DNA from 4 places in the Gibbsiella quercinecans genome. Region 3 is predicted to be linked to each of the others. Evidence: predicted binding sites of a transcription regulator. Region 3 holds the regulator's gene; each other region holds the start of a gene.
The links. The regulator CRP, encoded in region 3, controls carbon source genes, mostly activating them, when cyclic AMP is high. The targets are predictions, from matches to a motif close to ATGTGANNNNNNTCACAT.
Positions count from the first base shown of each region.

Region 1: a site for CRP is predicted at 5,648-5,665, ahead of ACN28Q_RS19895 (YfcZ/YiiS family protein). Genes of this name have one in related genera too.
Region 2: a site for CRP is predicted at 3,902-3,919, ahead of ACN28Q_RS24570 (YjcB family protein). Genes of this name have one in related genera too.
Region 4: a site for CRP is predicted at 4,511-4,528, ahead of ACN28Q_RS21445 (sugar transporter). Genes of this name have one in related genera too.

Region 1 is NZ_CP014136.1:4,350,030-4,357,987, forward strand. It holds gene ACN28Q_RS19865 (heme lyase CcmF/NrfE family subunit) at 1-965, shown strand, start outside; gene ACN28Q_RS19870 (DsbE family thiol:disulfide interchange protein) at 962-1,513, shown strand; gene ACN28Q_RS19875 (cytochrome c-type biogenesis protein) at 1,510-1,974, shown strand; gene ccmI (c-type cytochrome biogenesis protein CcmI) at 1,974-3,185, shown strand; gene mlaA (phospholipid-binding lipoprotein MlaA) at 3,222-3,980, shown strand; gene fadL (long-chain fatty acid transporter FadL) at 4,076-5,398, opposite strand; gene ACN28Q_RS19895 (YfcZ/YiiS family protein) at 5,810-6,094, shown strand; gene fadI (acetyl-CoA C-acyltransferase FadI) at 6,295-7,605, shown strand; gene fadJ (fatty acid oxidation complex subunit alpha FadJ) at 7,605-7,958, shown strand, end outside.
Region 2 is NZ_CP014136.1:5,405,254-5,413,211, forward strand. It holds gene ACN28Q_RS24560 (glycoside hydrolase family 3 protein) at 1-1,652, opposite strand, end outside; gene ACN28Q_RS24565 (penicillin-binding transpeptidase domain-containing protein) at 1,951-3,693, opposite strand; gene ACN28Q_RS24570 (YjcB family protein) at 4,025-4,306, shown strand; gene ACN28Q_RS24575 (mannosyl-3-phosphoglycerate phosphatase-related protein) at 4,603-5,409, shown strand; gene ACN28Q_RS24580 (glycosyltransferase family protein) at 5,406-6,617, shown strand; gene ACN28Q_RS24585 (helix-turn-helix domain-containing protein) at 6,690-7,559, opposite strand; gene ACN28Q_RS24590 (DMT family transporter) at 7,743-7,958, shown strand, end outside.
Region 3 is NZ_CP014136.1:2,859,677-2,867,634, reverse strand. It holds gene ACN28Q_RS13235 (BMP family protein) at 1-785, opposite strand, end outside; gene ACN28Q_RS13230 (LysR family transcriptional regulator) at 896-1,795, shown strand; gene ACN28Q_RS13225 (creatininase family protein) at 1,833-2,630, opposite strand; gene ACN28Q_RS13220 (phosphoribulokinase) at 2,836-3,705, shown strand; gene ACN28Q_RS13215 (OsmC family protein) at 3,717-4,124, opposite strand; gene crp (cAMP-activated global transcriptional regulator CRP) at 4,605-5,237, shown strand; gene argD (bifunctional acetylornithine/succinyldiaminopimelate transaminase) at 5,332-6,549, opposite strand; gene ACN28Q_RS13200 (aminodeoxychorismate synthase component II) at 6,683-7,258, opposite strand; gene ACN28Q_RS13195 (helicase HerA-like C-terminal domain-containing protein) at 7,317-7,958, opposite strand, start outside.
Region 4 is NZ_CP014136.1:4,709,100-4,717,057, reverse strand. It holds gene ACN28Q_RS21460 (type I secretion system permease/ATPase) at 1-373, shown strand, start outside; gene ACN28Q_RS21455 (HlyD family type I secretion periplasmic adaptor subunit) at 460-1,857, shown strand; gene ACN28Q_RS21450 (TolC family outer membrane protein) at 1,860-3,209, shown strand; gene ACN28Q_RS21445 (sugar transporter) at 3,256-4,446, opposite strand; gene ACN28Q_RS21440 (aspartyl/asparaginyl beta-hydroxylase domain-containing protein) at 4,671-5,357, shown strand; gene ACN28Q_RS21435 (cation:proton antiporter) at 5,485-6,834, shown strand; gene ACN28Q_RS21430 (anaerobic C4-dicarboxylate transporter) at 7,319-7,958, shown strand, end outside.

The sequences.
Region 1 (7,958 bases), 1.5 Mb from region 3:
AGGTGCGCAGCCGGGTGCAGCATGAAACCTTCTCGCGTGAAACCTTCCTGTTGGGCAACAACGTGCTGCTGGTTGCCGCCATGCTGGTGGTGCTGCTTGGCACGCTGCTGCCGCTGGTACATAAACAACTTGGCCTGGGCAGCATTTCCGTCGGCGAGCCGTTCTTTAATACCATGTTCACCTGGCTGATGGCGCCGTTGGCGCTGTTGCTGGGCATTGGGCCGCTGGTGCGCTGGCGCCGTGACGATCCGGCCACGCTGTGGCGCCGCCTGGGTGCGGCGCTGGTGGTGACGCTGGCGTTATCGATCCTGTTGCCGTGGCTGTTGCAAGACAGCATCGCCGGCATGACGGTGGTGGGCCTGGTGATGGCATTTTGGGTGATCGTTCTGTCGCTGGTAGAACTGCACGAACGCGCCACCCACCGCCATAGCTTTTGGCGCGGCCTGCGCCACCTGTCGCGCAGCCACTGGGGCATGGTGCTGGGGCACCTTGGCGTGGCGGTCACGGTGATCGGCATCGCCTTCAGCCAGAACTACAGCGTTGAACGCGACGTGCGCATGAAGGCCGGCGATAGCGTGGATATTCATGATTATCACTTTATCTTCCGCGACGTGCATGAGATCCGCGGGCCGAACTATACCGGCGGCGTCGGCATTATCGACGTAACGCGCAACGGCAAGCCGGAGGCCACCTTGCATGCTGAAAAACGCTATTACAACGTGGCGCGCAGCATGATGACCGAAGCGGCCATCGACGGCAATTTGGCGCGCGATCTGTACGCGGCGTTGGGCGAAGAGCTGGATGACGGCGCCTGGGCGGTTCGCCTGTATTACAAACCCTTTGTACGTTGGATCTGGTACGGCGGGGTGTTGATGGCGCTTGGCGGCCTGCTGTGTATTTTAGATCCGCGCTACCGCATGAGCCGCAAACAGCAACGCCGGGGCGCATCAGGGGAGCAGGCATGAAGCGTAAACTGTTATTCATTCCATTTATGCTGTTTTTGCTGCTGGTGGCGGCGTTTCTGGTGCAACTGGCGCGTAATGCCGGCGGGGAGGATCCCACCCTGCTGGAATCGGCATTGATCGGCAAACCGGTGCCGGTGTTCACGCTGGAATCCCTCGATCAACCAGGAAAGACCTATAGCCAGGTGGTGCTGCGCAACGGCAAGCCGATACTGCTTAACGTCTGGGCGACCTGGTGCCCAACCTGCCGGGCGGAACATGAGTATTTAAATAGCCTGGCGGTTAAAGGCGTGCGCGTGGTGGGCCTTAACTACAAGGACGATCGCGCCAAAGCGATCGCCTGGTTGAACACCTTGGGCAATCCATATGCGCTCAGCCTGTACGACGGCGACGGCATGTTGGGGCTGGATCTGGGCGTATACGGCGCGCCGGAAACCTTCCTGATCGACGGCCAGGGCATTATCCGCTATCGCCACGCCGGCGATCTGAACGAGCGCGTCTGGCAGCAGGAAGTGCTGCCTCTGTACCGTAAATATGGGGGTGATGCATGAGGCTGGTCGTGCTGATGTGTGCCGCGCTGTTAAGTTGGAACGCCGCCGCCGCGATTGACACCTATAAGTTCAAATCGGTGGAGCAAGAGCAGCAGTATCGTGAGCTGACGGAGCAGTTGCGTTGCCCGAAATGCCAAAACAACAACATTGCCGATTCCAACGCCATCATCGCCGCGGATATGCGCACCAAGGTTTATGAACTGATGATGCAAGGGCAGAGCAAACAGCAGATTATTGATTACATGGTGGCCCGCTACGGCAACTTTGTGACCTATCAGCCGCCGCTGACGCCGGCGACGCTGGTTTTGTGGCTCGGGCCACTGCTGTTTGTGCTGATCGGCGGCGCGGTGGTGATAGCGCGCAGCCGCCGCCGCGCCGCTACCGATAACGATGATATCTCCGAGCAGGAGCGGCAGCGTTTGGCGGCGCTGCTGGACGACACTGACAGGAAGAAACCCTAATGGCTTTTTGGCTGATAATGATCGCGCTGCTGGTGGGCGCCGCGCTGTTGCTGGTGGTGCCGGCGCTGCGGCAGGCACCGCGGGATGGCGCCGCCAGCCGTGACGCACTCAACAAGGCGTTTTATCAGGATCGCCTGCAAGAGCTGGCGCAGGACGAAGAACAGGGCGTGGTCGCCGAGCGCCCGGTGCTGATCAAAGAATTACAGCAAAATCTGCTGAATGACATTCCCAATCAACAGGCGGAGCAGGCGTGGCCGATCAACCGCTGGGCGCTGGCGCCGGGCGTGCTGCTGTTGGTGGTGGTCACGGTGGGGCTGTACCTTAAAACCGGCGGCCTGGCGCAGGTGCTGGCCTGGCAGCAGGTGAGCACCGAGCTGCCGGCCTTGCGTGAACGCCTGACCGATGAGCATGCCGCCCCGTTGAATATGGAAGAGATCGCCCGGCTGGGGTTGGGGCTGCGTACCGCATTGCAGCATGACGATCGCAATATCAACGACTGGATGATGTTGGGGCGGATCGGCGTGGCGCTGAACAATGCGACAACGGCGACCCAGGCGTTTGCTCATGCTTATCGGCTGGATCCGAATAATCCGGAAGTGCGCCTGGGCTATGCGGAAGTCTTGACGCGTTCCAACGATCCAGAGGATAACAGGCAGGCTGCCGTTTTACTGCGCAAACGGGTCGCAGAGGATAGTAGCGATCTGCGAGCGCGCAGCCTGCTGGCGTTTAATGCCTTTGAACAGGGCGACTACCCGCAGGCGATAGCGGCCTGGCAGCAAATGCTGCCGCTGTTGCCGGCCGGCGATCGCCGTATCGACATGGTCAAGCGCAGTATTGAACAAGCAAAAATACAGGCAGGCGGAGAAACTGTTAAACTTGTCGTCAATGTGGCGCTGTCGCCGCAGGCTGAAAAGGCACTGCCGCAGCAAGGCGTGCTGGTTATTTCGGTCACCGATGGTAATAATTCGTTGCCGGTTGCGGTAAAACAGTTACCTTTAAGCCGTTTCCCGCTGTCGTTTTCGTTGGATGACAGTAACGCCATGATGCCGGAGCGGCTGCTTTCCGCCCAGCATCAGGTGCAGGTGCGGGTCCGTATTTCGCAGGAGGGCCTCGCCACCCCGCAGCCTGGGGAGTGGTTTGGCGAAAGCGCCGTGCAGGGCTTTAATGGTAAAGGGCAGATTAACGTTCAGATAGATAAGCAACTTCCCTGAAAGAGAAACTGAACGTGCGTTTTTATGGAGAAAAATATGAATTTTCGCCTGACAGGGCTGGTTTTTGCCTCAGTGTTGCTTGTGGGGTGCGCCAGCACTCCCAATGATACACAAGGGCGTTCTGATCCTCTGGAAGGGTTCAACCGCACGATGTTTAATTTCAACTACAACGTGCTGGATCCTTATGTTCTGCGGCCGGTTGCGGTGGCGTGGCGCGATTATGTGCCGATGCCGGCGCGCAATGGTTTAAGCAATTTCACCTCTAACCTGGAAGAACCGGCCAGTATGGTCAACGCCTTCCTTAAAGGCGATCCGTATCGCGGGATGATCCACTTCAACCGTTTCTTCCTGAACACCATTCTGGGGATGGGTGGCCTGATTGACGTGGCCGGCATGGCGAACCCAAAACTGGCGCGGGAAGAGCCCAACCGTTTCGGCAGTACGCTTGGCCACTACGGCGTGGGTTACGGCCCCTACGTGATGTTGCCGGGCTACGGCAGCTTTACCCTGCGTGAAGACGCCGGCGACTATGCCGATACCGTCTATCCGGTGTTGAGCTATCTGACCTTCTGGATGTCGGCGGGTAAATGGGTGGTCGAAGGTATCGAAAGCCGCGCTCAGTTGCTGGATTCCGATGGGCTGCTGCGCAATTCGTCCGATCCTTACCTGATGGTGCGCGAAGCCTACTTCCAACGTCATGACTTTATTGCCAACGGCGGCGTGCTGAAGCCGGAAGAAAACCCGAACGCCAAGGCGATTCAGGGCGATCTGGACGATATCGATTCAGCCAACTAACGCCATTCTGGCCGGCGGTAGGGACAAAAAGGGCGCTGTGACAGCGCCCTTTTTTTGGCTTAAGCCCCAGACAGCAGGGCGGCAGGCATTGGCGATCAGAAACTGTAGTTGAAGTTGGCGCCGTACAGCCAGGCCCGGCCTTTGGACTGGAAGGTATAGGGGCCTTCCGTGATGGAGACTTTCTGGCCGCGCATATAGGATACGCCCACGTCTACCGAGGCATCCTTACTGATGGCATAGGTGGTGCCTGCGCTCAGCCAGAGGCGATCCTGATCCGGGATGGAAATGGAACGGTTTTCTGCCGGCACCGGGCTGTCATCGAAGGCGATACCGGTACGGAAGGTCCAGGTATCGTCGTAGTAGTAGGTGGTGCCGAGAGCAATGCGGTAGGCATCGCGGAAGCCTTCATGTTTCTGGAACAGCGTCTGGCCGTTACTGCCGGTGGCCTTCAACTCCTGGAACTGGCTCCAACTGGTGTAGGCCAGGCTATAGTGCACCGCCCATTTGGGCGCCACTTTGTTATAACCCGACACTTCCCACATTTCCGGCAAATTCAGCGTCAGCGAGCCGGGGATCGTGTTACCGCCGGTACCGTACGGCAGCCCCATGGCCTGGGTGATCTGGTTCAGCGCCGGCGGCAGGTTGCTGCTGTAATCGCCGTCGAAGTCAATTTTCACTTCCGAACGGTAGGTGAAGCCGTAGCGGTTGTTATCGTCCACTTCGTACAGAATGCCGGCGTTCCAGCCGTAGCCCCATTTATCGCCTTTCAAATGGGCGATCTGGGTATCTGCCGGCAGGCTGCCCACTGCGCCGGCGTAGGCCGCCGGCACCTGGCCGGAGGCCACCGCCAACTGAGGCAGATCGCCGGCGTAGCGCTCGATTTTGGCGCGGGCATACACCGCATCAAAGCCCAGGCCAAAACTAAGGTGTTGGTTCAGGCGGTAGGCGGCGCTCAGGTTCAGGTTCAGGGTTTCCAGATCGGTCGTGCCGCCGTAGGCGCCGGCGGCATAGCCGCTGTTAAACTCGGTGGCCAGGCCGTAGTTGCTGGTGATCGAACCGCCCACCGCCCATTGATCGTTGATCGGGTGAATGTAATGCAGGTTTGGTACCCAGGCGGTGGGAGCGATATTTTTTGCATCCAGGCTGGCGCCTGAAGGTGAACGCCCGGAGATATCCACGTCCGGATCGATGAATATCGCGCCGATGGAGAACACCGGGCGATCGAACATCATCATGGTGGCCGGGTTACGGCTGGCCGAGGCGGCGGTATCCGCCATTGCGCCTTCGCCAGAATACGCGCGCCCCAAACCAACGGCGGAAAACTCGTTCAGCTGGAACCCAGCGGCATATACGTTTGAAGTCATCATCGCCACTGCAACTGCGAGTGCTGATTTAGTGAACAGGTTTTTCTGGCTCATGACCAAAACCTCATTGTGTTTATTATGATAGCTATTGTTACACCGGGTAACAAAGGAGCGCGGATTGTAGGGTTCGTAAGCATCCCAACAAATCTGACCAGTTGCTGAATTATAGGGTTGACTCCCGGTAATGTTGCAAATTTGTTTATAGAAATTTAATGATTTGATCTTGAAAAGGAGATCCGCCTAACAAAAAAATGCGCAAAATAACAAAATTCCTACCCTCTGATAGCAACTGCTGATTTTTATTTGTGATATCCATCACTTAAAACACCCAAAGAAAGTAAGTGCTAGTGATTAGTCGGCGGTGAGGGTAAAATAATCAGCAGATTTTTGTGTTTTTGCGCCAGATCATTATTGGCAATCGGGGCCCGGCGCCCCGCGTGAGGAGATAGCCCTATGTCAGATGCAATTAACAAATGCAGTGCACAGGAAACCGCAGCATGCTGCTGTGTGGATGTCGGCACCATAATGGACAACACCGATTGCACCGCTTCCTACAGCCGCGTGTTCGCCAACCAGCAGGAGGCGGAAACCACCCTGGCGGCGCTGTCTGAAAAAGCGCGCGCCGTGGAATCTGAACCCTGCGCGATTAACAGCAGCGTCAAGCCGGTTGACGGCGGCGTGCAGCTCGACGTCGATTTCACCTTTGCCTGCCAGGCTGAAACCTTGATTTTCCAACTCGGCCTGCGTTAAGCGCTACGCGTACTGCCATGCGCGGGCTGCCCGCGCATCATCTCGCTTCCCTCTCCACGTTAGAAAGTTGCTCCCGCTCGCAGTTTTCACTTTTGCCGGTTTGCCAAATGTAAATATTTGGTTAACAATGACCTTCGATCAGGTCAGACCTCTTCTCGTTACCCATGGTGCTGACGTTCTCTTTTTCAGGAGCTTCACCGATGAGTAAGGCTTTGCCGCTGCTGACCCGCCAGGGGGACCGCATTGCGATTGTAAACGGCCTTCGTACGCCCTTTGCCAAACAGGCGACGGCCTATCACGGCATTCCAGCGATGGATCTGGGCAAGATGGCCGTGAGTGAACTGCTGGCGCGCAGCGGGATTGATCCGCAGCTTATTGAACAACTGGTGTTTGGCCAGGTGGTGCAAATGCCGGAGGCGCCCAACATAGCGCGTGAAATCGTGCTCGGCACCGGGATGAGCGTGCATACCGATGCCTACAGCGTTTCACGCGCCTGCGCCACCAGCTTCCAGGCGATTGCCAACGTGGCCGAAAGCATCATCGCCGGTAATATCGGCATTGGCATCGCCGGCGGTGCGGACTCGTCCTCGGTGTTGCCTATCGGCGTCAGTAAAGCGTTGGCGCGCACGCTGGTGGATGCCAGCAAGGCGCGAACGTTGGCGGGACGCCTGAAATTATTTAGCAAACTGAAACTGCGCGATCTGCTGCCGGTGCCGCCCGCGGTGGCGGAATACTCCACCGGTTTGCGCATGGGCGATACCGCGGAGCAAATGGCCAAAACCTATGCGATCGGCCGCGAAGAGCAAGACGCGTTGGCGCACCGTTCCCATACGCTTGCCGCCCAGGCCTGGGCGCAGGGGCTGCTGCTTGATGAAGTGATGACCGCCTATGTGCCGCCTTACAACACCGCGCTTGCCGAAGACAACAACATCCGCAAAGACTCCAGCCTTGCGGCCTACGCCAGGCTAAAACCAGCGTTCGATCGTACGCATGGCAGCGTGACCGCGGCCAACAGCACGCCGTTGACCGATGGCGCGGCGGCCGTGCTGATGATGAGCGAGGCGCGCGCCAGGGAACTGGGGCTGGCGCCGCTGGGTTATCTGCGCAGCTATGCATTCACGGCGATCGACGTCCGGCAGGATATGCTGCTGGGCCCGTCCTATGCCACGCCGCTGGCGTTGGCGCGTGCCGGTATCACGCTGGCAGATCTGGCTCTGATTGATATGCATGAAGCCTTTGCCGCCCAGACGCTGGCCAACCTGAAAATGTTCGCCAGCCCCACGTTTGCCCGTGAGAAACTGGGCCTGGCGCAGGCGATAGGCGAGGTGGATATGGATAAATTCAACGTGCTGGGTGGTTCTATCGCCTATGGTCATCCGTTCGCCGCCACCGGGGCGCGCATGGTGACGCAAACGCTGCATGAGCTGAAACGCCGTGGCGGCGGGCTGGGGCTGGCAACGGCCTGCGCCGCGGGCGGGCTTGGGGCGGCAATGGTGGTGGAGGCGGCATGATGCGCACGGAAAACGCACTGCACGAACAGCGCGCCAAACCTTCGGCGTTCCAATTCACGCTGCGGCCGGACAACATTGGCGTGATCACCATTGATGTGCCGGATGAGAAGGTGAATACCCTCAAGGCAGAGTTTGCCGAGCAGATAAATGCCGTGTTGCTGAAGGCGCAGCAGATTGCCGCGCTAGAAGGGCTGGTGATTATCTCCGGCAAGCCGGATTCGTTTATCGCCGGCGCGGATATCAGCATGATTGCCGCCTGCGCCAGCCGCGAGGCGGCACAAACGCTGGCGAAAAAAGGCCAGTGCACCCTGGCGCAAATCGCGGCGTTCCCGGTGCCGGTGGTGGCGGCTATC
Region 2 (7,958 bases), 2.5 Mb from region 3:
AGCGAACCTTCATGGTACTGCGCCCCGAAGAAATAGTTTTTATGCGGTTGTTCGTAAGGCGCGCTGGCCCGCACCAGTGCAAGGTCGGCGTTTTCGGGTTTATCCACCACCGTCAGCCCGGCCTGTTTCGCTACCGCGGGATCAATACCGTAGAGCCAAACTTTCTGCCCTTTTTGCAATGGCAGCAGCTTGGTTTTATTCTCCAGCAACACCAGCGAAGCGCGCTGTGCATTATCCGCTTCAGCCTGCCAGGCGCGATTCGGCAGAGTTTTCCCGGCGGTAACGGGATCGACATAGGGGTTTTCAAACAGACCGAGGGCAAATTTCTGTTCCAGGATACGAGTGACCGACTGATCGAGGCGGCTCTGGCTGATACGCTTTTCTTTAACCGCCTGTACCAGCAACGCACTGTCCGTGACGCCGCCGAACTGATCGATGCCGGCATTGACGGCCTTCGCAAAACGTTCGACTTTGCTAAGCGTCTCCACACCCCACGGCATCCCTAAACTGCTTGGATCGGGCGTTTCGCCCTCAGGGTGCCCATGAATACACTTCTCTTTACAGTCATCGGTAATCAGCCAGTCGCTGATAATCACGCCATTGAAATGGTATTTCTGCCGCAACAGATCCTGCAATAAATAACGGTTAAAGCCCGCCGCCACCGGTTCAACCTTCCGCCCCTGATGCTGCAGGTTTTTCAACACGGAGTAGGTCGGCATCACTCCGGCAACGTGGGCCTCGAAGGCGCCGGTAAACGGCAGAATATGCGCATCAAGTTTGCGGCCGGAAAAGTCCGCGTATTTTCCGTAACTGTTATGGCTGTCATAGCCCTGCTCGGCCGCGCCATACCCCACCCAGTGTTTGACCACCGCACTGACACTGGCGGAATTCAGCCCCTCGCCACCGTGCTGCATCCCCTTGATATACCCACGCACCATGCGCTTGGTCAGCTGCGGATCGTCGCCGAAGGTCCCTGCAATTCGTGACCAACGCGGCTCTGAGGCGATATCCGCCATTGGCGAGAGCGCCTGCGTTATTCCCAACACCCGATATTCCTGACGCGTGATATCCGCATAGCGCTGTGCAATATTTTCATCGCCAATCGCGGCGATACCCAACGTTTCTGGCCATTTTGAAAAGCCATCGACATTCGCTTGCACCTGCGCTGAATACTGATAGACATTGCGGGGATCGGCGCTCAGCGTGATGGGGATACCTAAATGGGTGGATTCGGCGATGGCCTGCAGGCGGTTGTTTTGCTCCGCCATTGCTGCGGGCGTGGTAGTCAGGCGCGTAATAAACGTATTCACCTTTTCATCGACGATCATCGTGGCGGCCGCGGCAATGTCGTATACCTCTCCGCGGCCAATGCTGCTGCCGGGCGCAGGTGCCGAGCCGTGCATCATCACGCCGGCTTTTTCTTCCAGGGTCATCCGGGCCACCAGATCCCTGGCCCGCTGGTGAGGCGATAAACGCCAGTCTTCGTAAGGGGTGAGCATGCCGTCTTTATTCAAATCTTTGAAAGCGAGCCCGTCTTGCTGAATAACCGCCACGCCCCGTTCGCCTAACACCGGTTGATCCAGCGCATGCGCCGCGAGCGGGGAAAAGAGCGACAGCGTAATAGCATTCGCGATAAGCCTGGTTTTCTTCATCATTCTGCACCTTCCTGGTTTAACGTTTTGCGGAATAAAAACAAAAAAAACCTGAGCGCCTCATGCTGCTGCAATAGCAGATGAGCCACTCAGGTTTTGCTCACTGGCGGGATAGCCAGCGATAACAATCCGATAATGCGTAAAAAAACACCGCATTCAAGCTAACATGGATTGCCAGATGTAAAGTGTGAACCGGTGGGCAATTTGCCAACCAGGCGGCTTCCGCCGCCGGAGGGTTCAGTCAGTTTTTTAACCGACTGATATTCGCGTTACGCCCTGTGTTGTCTTTACTGCTGCGTTACTGCTGCGTTGCCGTGCCACCGGCATAACGGCTGGCGGTATTGATCACATTCAACGGTTGCGCATCCGGCAACACGTTCATGTGTTCCAGCACCTGCCCCATGATTTTGCCAAATACCGGCCCGGCAACCGAACCCCCGAAGTGCTTGCCCGCTTTCGGGTTGTTGACCATCACCACCAGTGCAACCTGCGGATCGCTGGCGGGAGCCACGCCGGCGGTATAGTTGATATAGCCGCCGTCGTATTTGCCGTTGGCGCCCATTTTTTCAGCGGTACCGGTCTTGATCGCCAGCCGGTAGCCAGGCACTGCGGCGCTCAGCCCACTCCCGCCCGGCAAGGCATCGCTTTCCATCATATGCACCACCGATCTGACCACGCTTTCCGGCATGATGCGTTGCCCCATCACCGGTGGCGTGACTTTGGTGATCGACAGCGGGCGATAGACGCCAAACGCGCCGATAGCCGCATATTCACGCACCATTTGCAGCGGAGTGACGCGCAAACCATAGCCGAACGAAAACGTCGCGCGTTCAATATCCGCCCAGCGGCTGCGGTGCAATGGCAGGTAGCCGCTGCTCTCGTTGCCGATGCCAAGCTCGGTCGGCCGGCCCAGGCCAAAACGCTGGTAGACATCCGGCAGCACCGTTGCCGGCATCGCCAGGGCAATATGGGATACCGCGATATCGCTGGATTTTTGCAGCACGCCGGTCACCGTCAGCTTGGTCCAGTGCCCCACGTCTTTGATCAGATGGCCGTTAACCCGGTATGGCGTGGTATCCAACACCGTATCTGGCCTGATCAGATTACGATCCAGCCCAACCATCACCACCACCGGCTTCACCGTTGAACCGGGTTCGAAGCTGTCGCTGCTGCAAACGTTGCGGATATCTTTTGCCGGCGTATTGGCATAGTTGTTGGGGTTGAAGGACGGGTAGCTTGCCATACCCAGAATTTCACCGGTGCTGATCTTAACCAACACCGCACAGCCGGAATCCGCCTGGTTTGCGATCACGCCGTCGCGGATTTGGGCAAACAACACATACTGGATAAATTTATCAATGCTCAGCGTCACGTTAGGCGGCGGTACCGGATCCACATTTTTCAGCACGTTGATGATCGCGCCATTGCCGTCTTTCTGGTACACCCGCAGGCCGTTCTTGCCCTGCAACAGGTGATTAAAGCCCAGTTCAATCCCCTCCAGCCCCTGGTTATCCTGCCCAACGATGCCGATAAGCCCGGCGGTGTCTTGCCCCATGGGATAGAACCGGCTGAAATCCTGTTCACTGCTCACCCCAACCAGGTGCAGTTTATTGATGTAGTTGGCGTTATCGTCCTCTACCTTGCGCGCCAGATAGACGAAACGCTTGCGCGCATTATTGTGGATCAGTTGCTGAATCACCGGCAGCGGCAGCTTCAGCACGTTGGCCAGGCTTTGCCAACGCTCATTGTACAAATCCACACCGCTATCCAGGATGTGCTTGGGATCGAGCACGATGTCTTTGGACGAGACGCTGACCGCCAGCGCTTCATTATTACGATCGGTAATCATGCCGCGGTTGGTGGGCACCACCTGGGTACGCACCGAGCGCTGGTCTGCCTGGCTGGCCAACTGCTGGTTTTCCAACAGTTGCAGATAGCCAACCCGAAACATCAGCAGGAAAAAGCACACCAGGATGCCGGCGCAAAGCCAGGCAAAGCGAGCGGAAGAATAATTACTGACCTTTTTGCGGGATGGCGGCAACACGTTTAACCCTACGTTTTTATTCGGTTTATCTAAGAATGCCAGTCTACCCCGCCGGGTTTGGTTATAAGATTGCAGTTTGTAAAAAAGTAAAAGTAAACGCGATTGGTGTTGCCGGCTGCGACAAACGGTTAGGCGATTTAACGGTAAATTATCTTGCAGGCCGCAGGTGCTCATGTATTGAGCACGCCATCATCCCAATGCTATAATGTGACCTGCATCACACTTTGATGCCTACTACCCTTTTTATTTTATCGCAATGCACACCGTTTCCTTCAGCGCTGCACGCTGGACGGGTGAGCGCTGCAAGCAACAAAGGATCCAAGGTTCGATGAGTGCCATAGCTACCGGTTTTATCATGATGCGCTGGGAATTGCTGAGCGCAGTGATGATGTTTTTCGCCAGCCAGTTAAACGTGCTTTGCCGTAAAACCAGCCGCCACGGCATGGCATTCATGTTCAGCAGCCTGGGGATCTTCACCAGCATCTGGTTCGTGATGGGGCTGATGGGTGTGGAATACAGCCAGGAAGGCATGACGTATTTCTGGTCTGTGGTTAAAGACGCGTTTATCGATGTGATGAGCCAAACCCCAACCCAGTGGCCGACGCCTTAAAATACTTTCGGCAGGCAACGCCCCTTTGCCTGCCCGCTCCCTCCGTCTGTCTCCCCCTGATTTTAAATCCACCGTTGCGGCCTGCGTTTTTCGGCAATCGGCGCAAACTTGCACAATCGACAATTTATCGCTAGGGTTAAGTGTGAGTTAAATCACGCTTTTTTGGCTACAGGAGGCCCTATCCACCGCTAATCGCCCGCCTTACCGCACTGCTCGTCACACGGCTTCCTGCCCGCCCACCATCGAGACATCCCCTTTATTGACCGGTGAATGACTCACGAGAGAATGGAGAGGAAATGCTGAAATTGAGTCCCAATCTGTTGCTGTTTAGCGATCTTGACGGTTCGCTGCTGGATCATCACAGCTATCGCTGGGATGCTGCGCAACCGTGGCTGGATCGCCTGGCACAGCATCAGGTTCCCTTGATTATCGCGACCAGTAAAACGGCCGCGGAAGTCGGCCTGTTGCAACAGCAGCTTAAGCTGACGCATTTGCCATTTATTGCAGAGAACGGCGCGCAAATCGTATTCCCCGCCGATTGGCAGGAAACCGATAAAGTGTTCAGCGCTGATTACGCCACCCTGCGCGCCACCCTGGCCGAACTACGCGCCAGTAGGCAATTCACATTTGAAGGCTTCGCCGATGTGGATGATGCTACGGTGGCCGCCTGGACCGGCCTGCCGCTGGCGGATGCCCAGCGCGCGCGCCAACGTGCCGGCTCAGAGCCGCTCCGCTGGCTGGGGAATGATACGCAGTTAACCGTGTTTAGCAGCCAACTGGCGCAGCACGGGCTAACCTTGACCCAGGGCGGCCGTTTTTATCACGTCATGGGGGAAAACGTCAGCAAGGGCCATGCCGCCCGCTGGCTAACCGAATACTACCAGCGCCGGCGGCAACAGCCGGTCATCACGCTTTGCCTGGGCGACGGCCCGAACGATATCCCCCTGCTAAGCACCGCGGACTATGCCGTCGCGATCCGGGGGCAGCAAGATACTGCAATTGATTTTCCGAGCGACTTTGCCGGCCAACTGTACCGCACGCACCAAGCGGGGCCACAGGGCTGGAGCGAAGGATTAGACCATTTTCTGGAGAAGCAGCCATGAGCGAGTTTTACCAAGACGGCATCATCACCAATTTCCATAACCTGGCCAACCGTGATTTGGCCGAGCTGGAGTATGAACTGCAGGTCTTTTCCGGCCGCAATACCATGGGGCTGATACTGCCTTCGTTGTATTCCGAGCTTGAAGGTCCGGCACTGGATCGCATCGTGGAAATTCTGGCGCAGGTGCCCTATCTGGAAGAGATCATCATCGGGTTGGATCGCGCCGACCAGCAGCAGTTTGAGCACGCCAAAGAATTTTTCTCGCGCCTGCCGCAACGCCACCGCATTCTGTGGAACGACGGCCCGCGCCTGAAAGCGATCGCCGATCGGCTACAGGCGGAAAAGCTGGCGCCGGATGAACCCGGCAAGGGCCGCAACGTGTGGTTCTGCGTGGGCTATACGCTGGCATCGCACCGTAGCAGCTGCGTGGCGCTGCACGACTGTGACATTGTCACTTACGATCGCCGCATGTTGGCGCGCCTGCTGTACCCAGTGGCGAACCCCAACTTCCACTATGACTTCTGTAAAGGCTATTACGCCCGCGTGGCGGATGGCAAACTGAATGGCCGCGTGGGCCGTCTGCTGGTGTTCCCGCTGCTGAAGTCACTGCAAAAAGTGTACGGTAATTCCGATTTTCTTGATTACCTGCGCAGCTATCGCTACCCGCTTTCCGGTGAGTTTGCCATGCGCACCCACATCCTCAATAACCTGCGCATCCCCAGCGACTGGGGGCTTGAGATTGGCGTGCTGTCGGAAATCCACCGCAATACCGCAACCAGCCGCATCTGCCAGGTGGATATTGCCGATAACTACGATCACAAACACCAGCCGATGTCGGAAAACGATCCTCAGGCCGGGCTACAACGTATGGCCGTCGATATCACCAAGGCGCTATACCGCAAGCTGGCTATTCTGGGGGTAAATATCACCAGTGATTCATTCCGCGTGCTGCGTGCCACCTATTACCGCACGGCGCTGGATATGATTGATGCGTTTGAGCACGATGCCAAAATGAACGGCCTGAAGTTTGATCGCCACAGCGAGGAATCCGCGGTGGAGCTGTTTTCCAACGTAATTTCTCATGCCGGGCAAGCCTTCAGCGAAAGCCCAGGGGATAAACCCTTTGTCCCCAGTTGGAACCGCGTGCAGTCGGCATTCCCGGATATTCTGGAGCAGTTGTACGATGCGGTAGAGCAGGATAACAAGTAGCCCGACACATAAAACCATGAATATCTTGCGCCAGGGGCCGTTTACAACGGCCCCTGCTATTTTTGCGGATAATTACTGCGCCTGGCGCATACGCAGCGGCGCCAGGCCATACGCGGCTTTAAAACGGTTGCTGAAGTGGCTGGCCGAACTGAAACCGCAGGCCAGCGCGATTTCCGTCAACGGCAGTGAGCTATGGCACAGCAGATGTTTGGCCTGCTGTAACCGCGCGCGCATCACATACTGGTGCGGCGCCAGCCCGGTATTGTGTTTGAACATCCGGGCGAAATGAAATTCGCTCAGCCCGGCCTGTGCGGCCAGATCCGCCAGCAGCAACGGCTGATCCAAATGGCCGACGATATAATCGCACACCCGCTTTAATACCACCGGCGCCAGCCCGCCGCGCACCGACGGCAGTCGCCATTGCAGATGGGTATAATGCTGTATCAGATGCGACATCAGCATCGACGATGCGCTACTTAGCGCCAGCTGGTTGGCGCGGTCCTGCCAGTCGACGTTGAGCAGGAACTGGCGATAGAGCAAGGTAATTTGCTGATCTTCGGCAAACGAACGCGGTTCCAGCTGGATGGCGGCCGGGCTACGATCCCACGTTTGCTCCACCAACTGGCGCAGGTGGCGATCGGTGCAGTACAGATGGACAAAAGAAAGATCGCTGCGCACGTCCCAGGTGGACTCATACTGGCGCGGCATAATACAGAAGCGATCCGGCCCACCACCGTTTTTCCAGCCGTTGGCGGTTTTTTGATAGCACTCGTAGCCGTCGGCAATGTACAGGCTCAGGGTGTGGTGATCGGCGCTTTCCTGCGTAATGCGGTCATGGCTATTGGACCAGGCGGCCAGCTCCACGCCGGAAGCCAGCAACACATTGTTGTGCAACGTGGCCCGGTGTTCACTCAGTGTTTCGAATGCTTGATAGCTGGACATGGTTCCCCCTTTTCTTGCCCTACCGCTTCAGTGTAAAGAGCCGCCCGCCCGGATACCAGCCGTTGCGGTTCACCGTGCTAAAAAAAGCGCAAGAATATGCAACTGTAGGCAGCCAACTGCAAGCGGCACGCGGGCAAGGCGTTGATACTGGCGCTCTGTTTTCTTTCGTTTGCGGAGTCAATAATGAACGCGCTGTTGTACCTTGCCGTGGTACTGATTTGGGGCACCACCTGGATTGCGATAACATTACAACAACAGGGAACGGTGGCGATCCCGGTTTCCATCAGCTACCGCTTTCTGATCTCGGCAATCACCCTGCTGGCGGTGTTGCTGCTACTGCGCCGCCTGCGGCGGATCGGCCCGCGTGACCATCTGTTTTGTGTGATCCAGGGCTGCTGT
Region 3 (7,958 bases):
CTGCAGGCGATAAAACCGGGGGCAACGTCTTTCTGATCGGCATAACAGCCGATCGCTTTCACTTTTGCCGCCGCCGCGCCCTGCAGCGCGCCCAGGCCGGTAACATCCGCCGCATGCCAGATCACGTCGGCGCCGTTACCGATCATGGTCGTGGCCGCTTCTCGCCCTTTCGCCGCATTGTCGTAATCGCCGGTGACGACCCCCAGCCCTTTAATACCCGGGCGGGTTTTCTCCGCGCCCTGAATAAACGCGCGCATCATGGCCTGCTGCGTCGGGTTATCACCGCCGCCGACAAAACCCACGGCTTTGCCCTTTTCAGAGATCAACGCGGCCAGCGCCCCTGCGCCCCAGGCCGCCTGCAGATAGGCCAGATTGACGTATTCCACGTTGTCTGGCGTGTTTTCCGCCGGCTTAAACGTAGAGGCAAAAAAGTAAGTGTCGGGATAGTCCGGTGCAATCTCGGCAAACGCAGAACCGTATTCAAAACTGTGACCGATAATCAGCGTGTAGCCATCATCGGCATAGCCGCGGATCACTTGATCCATCTGCGCCTGGGAGACGCTTTCGCTGTACGCCACGCCATAGCCGGCTTGTTTCAGCGCCTGCAGCCCCTGATAAGCCAGCATGCTCCAGCCACCGTCGGCAATCGAGCCCGGTAGCAGCAACGCCACCTTGATGTCCTTTTCCGCCGCCTGCGCTCTGGCCGACAGCAGCGGCGCCAGTGTTGGAAGCAACACCGCGCCCGCCAGCATTTTTGCGAATCCCCTGCGACTTAAATCTGCCATTTTGATGCCCCTCCGCGTAAATTTTGTTCAGTTATGACGCGATTTTCGTTACCTTAAAAGCACATATTTTCGTACTTAGCGATGCCTTAAAGGCAACGCATGGAGAAGACATGCTTCAACACCGCCTGCTGGTTTATCTGGATGAGGTTGCGCGTAGTGGTTCGATCCGCAAAGCGGCAGCGCGCCTGCATATTTCCGCTTCGGCGATTAATCGCCAGATACTGGCGCTGGAAGATGAGCTGGGTACGCCGCTATTTCAGCGCTTGCCGCGCAAAATGTTGCTTACGGCGGCCGGGGAGACGTTGATTCACCATGTTCGCCAGAGTTTCAAAGAGCTGGAATGGGCGCAGATTAAAATTGAGGAATTGAAAGGGCTGCGGCGCGGGGAAGTCACCGTAGCCATGATGAGCGGGCTGGCTGCCAATCTGGTGCCGCGCACCGCGGCCGAGTTTCGCCGCGCCAACCCGCGCGTAAAACTGGTGCTGCGGCAAATGACCACCGGTGAAGACATCACCAATGCCGTCGCCTCCGGCGAAGCCGATTTGGGCGTCGGATTTGATTTCGAGCTGCCGCCAACTCTGCGCATCATCGCCAGCGTGGTCAGCCGATTAGGTGCCGTAGTGGCGCCAGGCCACCCGCTGGCGGATAAAAGCAGCCTGCGCTTAAGCGACTGCGTACCGCATCCGCTGGTGATTGCGGATAAAAGTATGGTGATCCGCCCGTATCTCAATGAAGTTTTCGCCCGTGCGATGATCAACGCGCAGCCGGTGATTGAAACCAACTCGATTGAGGTAATGCGCCAGGCCGCGATGGTGGATCAGGCGCTGACCTTCCTCACCCCGTTCGATATTGACGTGGATCTGCGTAGTGGGCGTCTGATTTATATTCCGGTACGGGAATTGGCGCAACAGACACAAACGCTGATGCTGATTGGTCACAACCGCGGCACCAGCGCCATTGGCAGCGTACTGGCAGAAACCATGAAAGGCCTGATGCTGCAAATGGCCTAGCGCCGCCGGCAGCAAGCGGGCGTGGTGGCCTGAATGTTCAGCCAAGGTGGCTGATGTCAAAATCCCGCACTTCCTCGATCAGCTTCACCAACGCCTGGGCGGCCCGTTCGGTTTCCGTTTTGCCGCGCCCGGCATCCGCCGCAGCCGCGTTGCCGGTGGTACCCGCCGGGTGCAAATCTTCAGCCATCCAACCAAAACCCACGCCGCCTTCGGGCGTCAGAATGCCCCCTTTCGCGGCCAACGCGACCGATGCCGAGACAAAGTTTTCCGCATAGGCCATCTGGACCAGATCCGGGTGCAGATGCAACATCACGCTGGTTTCAGACTCCCCACCGTGAATACCATGCTGTAACTCTTCAGCGGCGTAGAGATCGCGGGTATCAATGGTGCGAAACCAACTGGCCCCCACGGCAAACATATTCAGTTCAATACGCAGTTGGCGGCAGACAATCTCCATCAACTGCGGCTGGCCGCCATGTGAATTCCAGAAAATCAGTTTACGGATCCCCGCTCGCCAGGCGCTTTTCGCCACTTCAAACCACACTTTGCCCAAAATCTCGTAAGGCAACGTCAGGGTGCCGGGATAGTGCAAATGCTCATCGGATTTGCCAATCGGCAACATGGGCAAAATCAACGCCGGTAAATCAGCGGGCATCAGTTCCACCGCACGCTGCACTATCCCGGCATTGATCGCCGCATCCACCCGAACGGGCAAATGCGGGCCGTGCTGCTCGACGGCGCCGATCGGCAACACCGCCACCATCTTATCCATTTCCAGTTCACTGAATTCCCGTGTAGATAAATCCCACCACCAGCGCGACGACGGCATGTTCATGGCTTTCCTCCCGTTTTTTTACAGTCTCGCCAATTTCGTGCTGCGGTTGAAGCAGCAAAATTGCGCCGATGCGTTGCTTTTTTCGCATCCCTCTGCCGCAAAGATGACACCGGTGCGCGAAACGTGATAACAATGCTAGGCTGTGGCGCCAGCCTGAATACGGGGCACGGCCACATCGCCAGATTTCTCACGGGGAACGGTATTTATGTCAGCTAAACATCCTGTCATTGCGGTGACCGGCTCCAGCGGCGCCGGCACCACAACCACCAGCGTGGCGTTTCGCAAAATATTCCAGCAGTTGAATATCCGCGCCGCCGAACTGGAAGGCGACAGCTTCCACCGCTATACCCGGCCGGAGATGGACGCCGCGATCCGCAAAGCACGCGATCTTGGCCGCCACATCAGCTATTTCGGCCCGGAAGCCAACGACTTTGGCCTGCTGGAACAAAGCTTTATTGAATACGGCAAACACGGCACCGGCCGTTCGCGCAAATACCTGCACACTTACGACGAAGCGGTGCCCTACAACCAGGTGCCAGGCACCTTCACCCCCTGGGAGCCCCTGCCGGAACCCACCGACGTGCTGTTTTATGAAGGGCTGCACGGTGGCGTTGTCGCCGACCATCATGACGTCGCCAGGTATGTCGACTTGCTGGTGGGGGTGGTGCCGATCGTCAACCTGGAGTGGATCCAGAAACTGATCCGCGATACCGGCGAGCGCGGCCATTCACGCGAAGCGGTGATGGATTCCGTGGTTCGCTCGATGGAAGATTACATTAACTACATCACGCCCCAGTTTTCACGCACCCATATCAACTTCCAGCGGGTGCCGACGGTGGATACTTCCAACCCGTTCGCCGCCAAAGCGATCCCGTCGCTGGATGAAAGCTTTGTGGTGATCCACTTCCGCGGCCTGGAGCAGATCGACTACCCTTATCTGCTGGCGATGCTGCAGGGTTCATTTATTTCGCATATCAATACATTGGTGGTGCCGGGCGGAAAAATGGGGCTAGCAATGGAGTTGATCATGGCGCCGCTGGTGCAGCGCCTGTTGGAAGGGAAAAAAATCAAGTAATACGTTGGGCGTCACTCCACCGCGCGGATTTCAAAGCTGTGGGTGACGCTGGCGGCCTTACCGAGCATCAGCGATACCGAGCAATATTTCTCCGCCGACAGATTCACCGCACGCTCAACAACGTTATCGGTAAGCCCTTTACCGGTAACAATAAAATGCAGGTTGATATGGGTAAATATGCGCGGCGCCTCCGTGCGGCGCTCTGAGGTCAGTTTTACCTCACAATCACGCACATCGTTACGGCCTTTTTGCAGAATCGAGACCACGTCAATCGCGCTGCACCCGCCAACAGACATCAACACCATTTCCATTGGGCTTGGCGCTTTTTCCCCGGCGTTGCCGTCCAGCAACACCTGATGGCCGGAGGCGGATTCGCCCAGGAACGTCAAACCTTCCACCCACTTGATTCTTGCCTGCATACTCGTTACTCCGCTTGGTTTATGCAGCCCAGACTACGCTTTCGCGCTAAAACTGGCAACGGAACCTGACGTGAATCATGCTGAAGCGAGACAACACAAGACACTGGCCTCACTCTGTGCTAAAACCACACTAGACTGTGTCCTGTCATTGCGCGTGAATGCGGCGGCAATCGCGGGCTTTGCGGCAGTATGTTGTCTTTTTGCCGGCTCCACGATTAATGGCAGGGCTCAGTCTGAAAATCCCCTTTCCAATGAGCAGGCTCCAGGGAAACGTTCGAGGAAAGGTGCCTGACGTGGTATGTTAACAGAATGTAGCTTGCAGCATTTCCGGCAAGTCAATATGCTAAAGCAGTAGCATATTTTATGGCACGCCTCAAAACCTGTTGATAGCCACCACGCGCACGTGGGCTAAAACATGTTTTACAGGGAACTCTGATCCCTGTGACACAAGGCAGCGATTACAACAGAGGATAACAGCGAATGGTTCTCGGCAAACCGCAAACAGACCCGACTCTCGAATGGTTCCTGTCTCATTGCCATATCCACAAATATCCATCCAAAAGTACGCTGATTCACCAAGGTGAAAAAGCCGAAACGCTTTACTACATCGTTAAAGGCTCCGTCGCGGTGCTGATTAAAGACGAAGAAGGTAAAGAGATGATCCTGTCCTACCTCAACCAGGGGGACTTTATCGGGGAACTCGGGTTATTTGAAGAAGGCCAGGAGCGCAGCGCCTGGGTAAGGGCGAAAACCGCCTGTGAAGTGGCTGAAATTTCCTATAAGAAATTCCGTCAGTTGATCCAGGTGAACCCGGATATCCTGATGCGCCTGTCTGCGCAGATGGCAAGCCGGCTGCAGGTTACTTCAGAGAAAGTGGGCAACCTTGCTTTCCTTGACGTTACCGGGCGTATCGCACAAACCCTGCTAAACCTGGCAAAACAACCGGATGCCATGACTCACCCGGACGGCATGCAAATCAAAATTACCCGCCAGGAGATCGGCCAGATTGTCGGTTGCTCACGCGAAACCGTCGGCCGTATTCTGAAAATGCTGGAAGATCAAAACCTCATTTCTGCCCACGGCAAAACCATCGTGGTTTACGGCACGCGTTAATCACACGCTGGGCGCCAGGAAATAGCAAACGCCCCGTGGCCAACCGGCCACGGGGCGTTTATTTTGCACGGCGCTAGCTCGCTGTGCCCGCCGCTTAGGCGTTTATCACGTCCTGCACCGCCAGTTCAAACAGCGCCATCCCCGCGTCGATATCTTCCAGTTCCACCACCAGCGAAGGCGCAAAGCGGATCACATCTGGCCCGGCGTTAAGGATCATCAGCCCACGCGCCGCCGCCGCAGTCAGAAACTCACGCGCCTTGCCGTGATAGCCCGGCACCAGTTCCGCGCCGATCAGCAGCCCCATCCCCCGCACTTCGGAGAAAATCGCGTACTTCTCGCCAATCCGTTGCAGCGCCTGCACAAACAGGCCGTGGCGCTGTTCAATGCCGCTCAGCACCTCTGGCGTGTTGATGACGTCCAGCGCCGCTTCAGCGACCGCACAGGCAAGCGGGTTGCCGCCGTAGGTAGTGCCGTGGGTGCCCACGTGCATCACCGAAGCGATTTCCTCGGTGGTCAGCATGGCGCTGACCGGGAAACCGCCGCCCAACGCTTTAGCGGTGGTCAGGATATCCGGCGTTACGCCATAGTGCATATAGGCGAACAGCTTGCCGCTGCGCCCCATGCCGCTTTGCACTTCATCAAACACCAGCAGCGCCTGATGGCGATCGCACAGCTCGCGCACCCCTTTCAGGAACGCGGCGTCCACCGGCATAATGCCGCCCTCGCCCTGGATGGGTTCCATCACCACCGCGCAGGTGTGGTCGTCCATCACCGCCTTCACGGCGGCCAGATCGTTGAACGGCACGTGCACAATGTCGGCAGGCTTCGGCCCGAAGCCGTCGGAGTATTTCGCCTGGCCGCCGACCGAAACGGTAAACAGCGTGCGACCGTGGAAAGCATTATAGAACGCGATGATTTTGGTCTTGTACGGGCTGTGGCGGGTAATTGCGTAATGCCGGGCCAGTTTAAACGCCGCTTCGTTGGCTTCCGCCCCGGAGTTGGCGAAAAATACCCGATCGGCAAACGTCGCCGCAATCAGCTTACTGGCCAGGCGCAGCGCCGGCTCATTGGTAAACACATTGCTGGTATGCCACAGGGTTTCCCCCTGCTCTTTCAACGCCGCGACCAGCGCCGGGTGGCAGTGGCCAAGCGCCGTCACCGCAATACCGCCAGAGAAATCAATATACTCTTTCCCTTGCTGATCCCACACGCGGCTGCCCTGGCCTTTCACCGGCACAAACTGTGCGGGTGCATAAACGGGCAAAATTACCTGATCAAATGTACTACGGCTGACTGTGGATTTTTCGGTCATTCTTGGGCCCCACCCTGTACGCAATAAGAATTTATCGTTGCCATTAAGTGAAAATATAATCACAAAATATGCATAAAAAACCACTCAAGGGCAAACCTAAATCATCAAAAGCAGGTAAAAAAAACCTAACCGATTAACTCTTAAGGAAATTGCCCAAAAGCTGATGCCCCTGCTCGCTAAGAATGCTTTCCGGATGGAATTGTACCCCTTCCAGCGGCAGCGTGCGGTGGCGGATCCCCATTACCTCATCACGTACCCCTGCACGCTCGCTCCAGGCCGTCACCTCAAAGCAATCCGGCAACGTAGCGGCCTCCAGCACCAGTGAGTGATAACGGGTTACGGTCAACGGATTATTCAAGCCGGCAAACACGCCGCGGCCGTCGTGGCGAATGGCGGAGGTTTTGCCATGCATCACATTGCGGGCGCGCACGACGCTGGCGCCAAACGCCTGCCCCAAAGCCTGATGGCCCAGGCAAACGCCGAGGATCGGCAAACGACCGGCAAAATGGCGGATCGCCGCCAGGGAAATGCCGGCCTCATTCGGCGTGCACGGGCCGGGGGATATCACCAGTTGCCGCGGAGCCAGGCGTTCGATGTCGGCCAGTTGCAGTTCGTCGTTGCGTTTGACCAGCACCTCGGCGCCCAGCTCGCAGAAATACTGATAAAGATTATAGGTAAAGGAGTCGTAGTTATCGATCAGCAGCAACATACTCAAATCAACTTATTATAAAAATAACGGTGTTTTCTTGCGTTGACGGGGCTGGCGCTTATTTTTTGCGGCCGCCCATGATTGAACCTAACACACCGCGCAGAATTTGGCGGCCCAGATCGCGCGCCATACTTTTCGCGGCGGTCTGCACGATGCCGTCACGCTTGCCGCCACGCGGGCCGGTTGAACCGAACAAGATCTCGTTCAGCCCCCCCATCAATCCCCCACCGGCCGGTTCCTGCGCCGGTTTGCTCGCCGGCTGGCCGGGCTGCGGTTTACCCACGGTAGTAAAGCCTTCAGCAGAGAGTTTCTCGTAGGCCGACTCACGATCCACCATATCCTCATAGCGGCCGTACAGCGGTGATTTATTGATGGCGCTATTCAACCCCTCGGCGCCCAGCATCCCCATTTTCGATTCCGGCGCGATAACCATGGCGCGCTCCACCACGTTAGGCCGGCCTTTTTCATCCAGGAAAGACACCAGCGCTTCGCCCACGCCCAGCTCGGTAATCGCGGTTTCCGCATCAAACGCCGGGTTGGCGCGCAGGGTTTGCGCCGCCGCCTTCACGGCTTTTTGATCGCGTGGGGTAAAGGCACGCAGCGCGTGCTGCACGCGGTTGCCCAGTTGGCCAAGCACGCTGTCTGGAATATCCAATGGGTTTTGGGTGACGAAGTAAACACCCACGCCTTTGGAGCGGAT
Region 4 (7,958 bases), 1.8 Mb from region 3:
CGGCCTGTCCGGCGGGCAAAAGCAGCGGGTCGCGCTGGCGCGGGCCGTCTACGGCAGGCCGAAGCTGACGGTGCTGGACGAACCCAACGCCAGCCTGGATGAGGAAGGCGAAAAAGCGCTGCTGGCGGCGATCGCACAGCTAAAGGAACAGGGCGCCACCCAAATCCTGATAACCCACAAACCGGCTCTGCTTAGCTGTGCCAATAAGCTGCTGGCGCTGCGTGACGGGCAAGTCAGTTTCTTCGGCCCGGCGGAAAAACTGCAACAGCAGATGACGAAACGCAAGCCGCCGCCCGCCGCCGGGGCATTCTCTCCTGGCCTGAGCATGGTCTATAACGCCAAAGGGCCACGCCAGGCTGCGCCCGAACGTTAATTTTCACTATTTGTGGGCATTTGCGCGGCCACGCTACCTTCACGGCGCGTGGCACCACGGAATCCCCTTATTGCACGAGGAACCGCATGTCTCTACACCCCGAGTCAGCACCGCCCCATGTTAACCGCCCGCCGACATCCTCCGCGGCCAGCCCCGCGCCAGAGCCCGCCGTGCTGCCGCTACACACCGACTCCGGGCGCTATCTCAAATACGGCTTGATGCTGGTGCTGCTGGGGTTCGGCGGTATGCTGCTGTGGGCTGGCCTGGCGCCGCTGGATAAAGGCGTCGCGGTTTCCGGCAAGGTGATCGTCACGGACAACCGTAAAGTGGTGCAGCCCGCCGCCGCCGGGCGCGTCGCTCATTTATATGTCCGCGAAGGGGACAGCGTGCTGCGGGGGCAGGTGCTGGCCGAGCTGGACGTCACGCCGGCCAAAACCCAGCGCGACAATCTGCGCATTCAATTATTGGAAGCCCAACTGCGCGCGGCGCGTCTGCAGGCCGAACGGGATGCGTTGCCGCAACTACCCACACCCGATCCGGCGCTGTTCACCACACTACCCGGCGATGAATTCCCTGCCTTAACCGTGCAGCAGATCCAACTGGGGCAACAGCAGTTGTTTCTCAGCCGCCGCGCGGCGCTGCGCCAGGAGATCGCCGCCATGCGGGCCGCCATCGACGGTAACCGCGCCCAGCAGCAAGGGACGCGCGCGCTGTTAGCAAGCTACACCCAGCAGTCCCGGCTGCTTGGCGAACAGCTCGGCAACCTGCGCCCACTGGCCGCAGAAGGCTACATCCCGCGTAACCGGCTGTTGGAGACGGAACGCCAGGCGGCCCAACTGCACGGCGATCTAGCCCAACAGAACGGCACGCTGGCGCAGATTGGGCAGCAGATCACCGAGCTGGAACAGAAAATGCTGCAGCGGCAGGAGGAGTACCAAAAAGAAGTGCGCACCCAGTTGGGCGAGGCCCAGCTCAGCATTCAGGATCTCGCTCAGCGTCTTGCGGCCGCAGAATATGAGCTGCAAAACACGCGCATCACCGCGCCGGCCAGCGGCAACGTGGTCGGCCTGACATTGCACACCGAAGGCGGCGTGGTCAGCAATGGGCAAACGTTGATGGAGATCGTGCCGCAGGGGCAACCGTTGCAGGTCGAGGCGCAACTCCCTATTGAGTTGGTAGACCGGATCGCGCCCGACTTGCCGGTTGAACTGATGTTTTCCGCGTTTAATCAAAGCACCACACCGCGCGTAACCGGGCGCGTCGCACTGGTGGGCGCCGACCAGCTCACCGATCCCCAAACTAACCTCCCCTACTACCCGCTGCGCATCAACGTCGACGAACAGGGCAAGCGTCAGCTATCCGGTCTGCATATCCGCCCTGGCATGCCGGTCGAGGCTTTTGTTCGAACCGGTGAGCGTTCCCTGCTGAATTATCTGTTTAAACCGCTGTTCGATCGCCTGCATATCGCTTTATCGGAGGATTAACTATGCGCGTTGCCGTTCGTCCCGGACGTTCATTTACCCAGCGCGTTCGTCTGCTGTTATGGTGCGTTACGCTGGGCTACAGCGCCCCAAGCCAGGCGTTGGGATTGGTCGAGGCCTGGCGGCAGGCGCTAAGCCACGATCCCGTTTTCCAGGCCGCCATCCATGCACGCAACGCCGAAGCGGAAGAGAAAAATATCGGCCGCGCCGCGCTTTTGCCGAAAATCAATTACGACTATAGCCATTCGCACAACGACTCCACCGTCACCAGCGGCGAATTGCGCAGCGATCGCAACTACAACAGCCACGCTTCGACGCTTTCGTTCCAGCAACCGCTGCTGGATTATGAAGCCTGGTCGCGCTATCAGCAGGGCGGCGCTTCAGCGCAGATGGGCAACGAGCAGTTGCGCGATGCCGGCCAACAACTGCTGGTGCGGTTGTTTCAGGCCTACAGCAACGTGCTGTTCAGCCAGGAAGAAATCGCGCTGGTTCAGGCGCAACGGCGAGCCTACCGGGAGCAATATCGGCTCAACCAGCGGCTGTTCGAACAGGGGGAAGGCACGCGCACCGACATACTGGAAACCGAAGCCAGGCTGAACCTAGCCGACGCGCAGTTGATCGAAGCGCAGGATAACCTCAACCTGAGTGAACAGGAACTGGCGAAGCTGCTTGGTGCGCCGATCGCCGCCGCACAGCTCGCGCCGCTTGACGCCCGGTTCGCCCCGCGCCCGTTGCAGCCGGCCAACTTCGGCCACTGGCAAAATCTGGCACTGCACCACAATGCGCAACTGCTGGCGCTCAGCCAGTCGCTGGCGGTATCTCGTTATGAAATTGAACGCAGCCGGGCCGGCCACCTGCCGCGTGTTACTCTGGTCGCCAACGCGCGCAAAAGCAGCTCAGACAGTGAAAGCAGTTATAACCAAAAATACGACACCCGCTCAATCGGCGTGCAAATCAGCGTGCCGCTGTTTGCCGGCGGCGGCGTATCGGCGGCCACGCGGCAGGCCGGCGAACGCTATCAGCAGGCGGCGAAAGAAAAAGACGAACAGATACTGACAGTACAATTAGAATTGCGCCGCCAGTTTAATCTGGTGACCAGCAGCCAGGCCAAAATCAAAGCGTATCAGTTGGCGGAACGTGCCGCGCAAGCGCTGGTGTTGGCGACGCGGAAAAGCGTGAGCGGCGGCGAACGGGTCAATCTGGATGTTTTAAATGCCGAACAGCAGCTTTACAGCACCCGGCGTGATCTGGCCGAGGCCCGTTACGCCTGGCTGAGCGCCTGGCTACAGTTACGCTACTACGCCGGCACACTGGATGAGCAAACGCTGCGGCAGTTGGCGGCCTATTTCGGCTAGCCATATGAAGAAGCCCGCTTCACCAAGGTGACAGCGGGCGAAGTGATTAGACTTGGTTGTGCTGCAACCGTTCACTGCGGTAAAAGTGCAACAGGCACCAGCCCAGCGCAATCAGCGCCAGCGGCGCGCCCACAAAGCCGACGTTCGACATCCCCAGGTGCAGGCTCACCTGGTTCCCCAACAGCGCCCCGCCGCCGATACCCAGATTGTACAAGCCGGAATAGATAGAGGTCGCCACGTCGGTGGCATCCGGCGCCTGGTTCAGCACCTTGGCCTGCATCGACAGACCAATCGACATGATGGCAATCCCCCAGACAGCGCACAGCATGGTCATGGTGGATTCACTGTAGGAAGCCGGCAACAGCAACAGCAGGCTTATCGCCAGCAACGCAATAGCACCAATGAAAAAACCGGATGGAAAACGCTCGCTAAAGCGGCTGAACAACACGCTGCCGATGATACCGAATGCGCCGAACAGCAACAGCATCAGGGTGGTGAAATTATCAGACAGGTGGGCCACATCCTGAATAAACGGCTCAATATAGCTATACGCGGTGAAGTGCGCGGTAATCACCACCACGGTCATCATATACAGGCCAACCAGCTCCGGGCGCTTAAACAGCATCGGGACGCTGGCCAGGGAGCCGGAGTGTTCACTCTTGAGCACCGGCAGCAGGCGCCACAGCATCAGCAACGCGACGGTAGCCGCCACTGCGATACCGATGAACGTCATGCGCCACCCCAGCAGTTGCCCGACGATACGCCCCAGCGGCAGGCCAAGCACCATGGCCAGCGCCGTACCGCCTGCCAACATGCTCAGCGCGTGCGCTTTTTTGCCCGCCGGCGCCACACGGATCGCCAGCGAGGCGGTGATAGACCAGAACACCGAGTGCGCCAACGCCACGCCGGCGCGGCTCACGATCAGCGTGGTAAAACTCCACGCCACGGCGGTCAGCACATGGCTGACGATAAACAGAATAAATACCCCGATCAGCAGTTTGCGCCGTTCAATCTTGCTGGTCAGTAGCATGCAAACCAAAGAGAACGCGGCCACAATCCAGGCGTAGATGGTGATCATCAACCCCACCTGCTCCGTTTGCATATCGAAGCTGCGGGCGATATCACTCAATAAGCCCACCGGGATAAATTCCGTGGTATTGAAAATAAATGCGGATACGGCAAGCACAAGAACGCGCATCCAAGCAGTCGAGCGCGAAACGCGAGATTCTTCTTCCATTTTTAACAAGGTCCAGAGCGGGTGGGTGCAGTCAATGCGGTATTTTAGCCAAGCATGATTACAAATGCGACATTCATCACATTTTTATTACGTGTTTTTATCAACAGCATCCTATCAAGAAACATTAGCGATAAACGCCGCCGGGCCGGAAAACTGCCCTGATTTCAATCACCGGCTAGACTTGGTGGAGATATAAGATATTCAATCCACATTTTGGGGCCACCATGTCAATAATTTACGATCGGGCCGTCGCCGGGTTACGCCATCTTTACGACAGCCGCATCAGCAGCCCGCCGGTGCTTAACAGCGCAGAGTTGTTCCCCGCCGCACAGCGCTTCACGGAAAACTGGCGGCAGATACGTGAAGAAGCGCTGAATGTGGCGCACAACCTGCAGCACATCCCGCGTTTCCACGAGATTATGCAAGAGCAAGCCTCCATTTCCGCCAACGATGCCCGTGACTGGCGAATGTTCGTTATGCAAGCGTACGGCCAGCCAATCCACCGCAACCTGGCGCGTTGCCCACAGTTGGCTGCGCTGATTGCCCGTTCGCCGGACGTGCTTTCCGCCTCCTTATCTTTTTTGGCTCCTGGGAAACAGGTGCCGCCGCATCGCGGCCCGTTCAGGGGGATCCTGCGCGGTTATCTGGTGCTCTCGATGCCCAAACGCGCCGACGGCGCTCCCGCCGCAGTGCTTAAAATCGCCGGCCGGGAATATCGCCTGAACGAAGGCGAGTTTTTACTGTGGGACGACACCTTTGAGCATGAGGTTTGGAACGATAGCGACCAGGTACGCACCGTTTTGCTGCTGGACGTGCGCCGGCGCGATCTGCCCACCGGGCTGCGCCTGCTGTCCAGCGCCATTATCGCCATGGTGAGGCTGAACGTCCGCGTGTTCCAACGTAACTGGTAAAAGCGGCCCACTTTATAACCACAACGGCCAATCCTGTTTAAAAATCATTCATTTCAAACGGATAGCCTTTCCTCTTCGTTATTTGACGCCATACTTACAACAACAGACAAACCACAGAGGAGTAAGAATGGAATTTCTTGGCTGGACTGCCGCAACTGGCGGTTTATTACTGTTGATGTCGCTGGCATCGGGTTGGATCAAACGTGGCCCGATCACCGTTTTCGCACTCTACCTGACGGCGGGCATCGTATGCGGCCCCTGGGTGTTAAACCTGCTGCAAGTGGATATTACGGCCCACGCGGAGCTGGCAAAAAATATCACCGAAATCGCCATCGCCGCGTCGCTGTTTATTACCGGCCTCAAGCTCCGGCTGCCGCTGAAAAGCCAGGGCTGGTACATCGGCCTGCGGCTTGCCTTTCCCGGCATGCTGCTGACGGTCGCCGGTGTGGCGCTGGCGGCGCACTACCTTGCCGAACTCTCCTGGCCGCTGTCACTGGCGTTTGGCGCCATCGTTGCGCCGACCGACCCGGTGCTGGCAAGTTTGATTTCGGTTAACGATGCCCGCGACAGCGATAATCTGCGCGTTTCGCTTTCCAGCGAGGCGGGCATGAACGACGGCAGCGCCCTGCCGCTGCTGATACTGGCAGTAATGATGATAACCACGCCGGGCGGCCTGTCGCTGGCGGCATTCGGCCAGTGGGCGCTGGTGGACGTGCTGTGGGCCATTACCGCCGGGGTGAGTATTGGTTTTGCCATGGGCCGCCTGGTTGGCCAGTACGCCACGCATCTACGCCACACCCATCAGGACGTGGCGCCGAACGATTTTCTGGCGTTGGCGCTGATCGCCCTCAGCTACGCAGCGGCGCAGGCGCTGGATGCTTCAGGCTTTCTGGCGGCCTTTGCCGCCGGCGTTGGGCTACGCCGGGCCGAGATCCGCGTGGTCAATCTGCAACCCGCCGACCAGTTTTCCGACAGCAACAACCGCCCGCCTGCCGAAGAACTGGTCAACCCGCATATCCGCCACGAACCGGGTGAAACCAACCCCACCAGCTCCGCCGGTTTAGTGGTGGGTGATGCCCTGTCGTTCGGCGATACGGTGGAAAGGCTGTTTGCCGCGATGATTATTATCGTGCTTGGCATTACGCTGGCCCACCACTGGGCGCCCATGGGGCTGCTGATGGCGGCGTTGCTGTTTGTGGTTATCCGGCCGCTCTCCGTCTGGATCGCCACCGCCGGCATGAAAGCCCCCGTTGAACAGCGCCTGATCCTAGGGTGGCTGGGCATTCGCGGCATCGGCAGCATTAACTATATCGCCTTTGCCTTTACCCATGGGCTGGCCGGCAGTGAGGTGACGCGCATGGCCGATATGGCCTTTACGCTGATCGTCGCCAGCGTGGTGGTGCATGGCATGTCGGTCACGCCGCTGCTCAGTTGGCGGCAGGCCAAAAAAACCGCCAGGGAGCGCGATAAGCCCTGATCCGCAGCGGTGCAAACACCCTTGAAATAAGCTGGGATTTCCTGCTTAACCCCGCGGGGCTACACCCTGCGGGGAAAATTATTTTAGCCGCGGCGGAATATTATCCCAGTAAACTTACACCGCTGTTTTTTATAAAACAGGCCTTATTTAAAACAAAATAGGAACATTGCAATAACAAAAAATACATAATGGCACATGAAAATAGCAGAAATAAGCTAAATTAAAAATAAAGATAAAAAAAGAAGATAAAAGCAATAATTAATATGTAGATCATCAGGTTAGCAAAGGTTCCTATCAATAAAACCGTATCAATATCTATTTGTTATTGGGATCTACCTCTCCTATCTTACATAAATTATAAAATTTTTTTAATTAATAGAGTTAGATCAAAAAATCAATTTGAATGAATAACCTATAGTACCCCCTAAAGAAGTAGGACAATTTTTTAATTAACGTAAGTGTCTCTGTGAGCGATGGGGTTACTATGGACTTTATTATTCAACTGGTCATTGTCCTGATCTGCCTATTTTACGGCGCAAAAAAAGGTGGTATCGCGCTGGGATTACTGGGTGGCATCGGGCTGGTCATCCTGGTTTTCGTGTTTAAACTCGAACCGGGGAAACCGCCTATCGATGTGATGCTGGTCATCATTTCCGTTGTGGCAGCGTCGGCAACGCTGCAAGCCTCGGGCGGCCTTGATGTGATGCTGCAAATGGCGGAAAAATTGCTACGGCGCAATCCTAAATATGTCTCAATCATCGCGCCTTTCGTGACCTGTATCCTGACCATTCTCTGCGGCACCGGCCACGTGGTGTATACCATTTTGCCGATTATCTACGATGTGGCGATTAAAAATAATATTCGCCCCGAACGGCCCATGGCCGCCAGCTCGATCGGCGCGCAGATGGGCATCATCGCCAGCCCGGTTTCCGTCGCCGTGGTGTCGCTGGTGGCGATGCTGGCCAACTTCACCTTTCACGGTAAGCACCTGGAATTTCTCGATCTGCTGGCGATCACCATCCCCTCCACTCTGCTCGGCATTCTGGCGATTGGGATTTTCAGTTGGTTCCGCGGCAAAGATTTAGACAAAGATCCGGAGTTTCAGAAATTCATTTCCGTGCCGG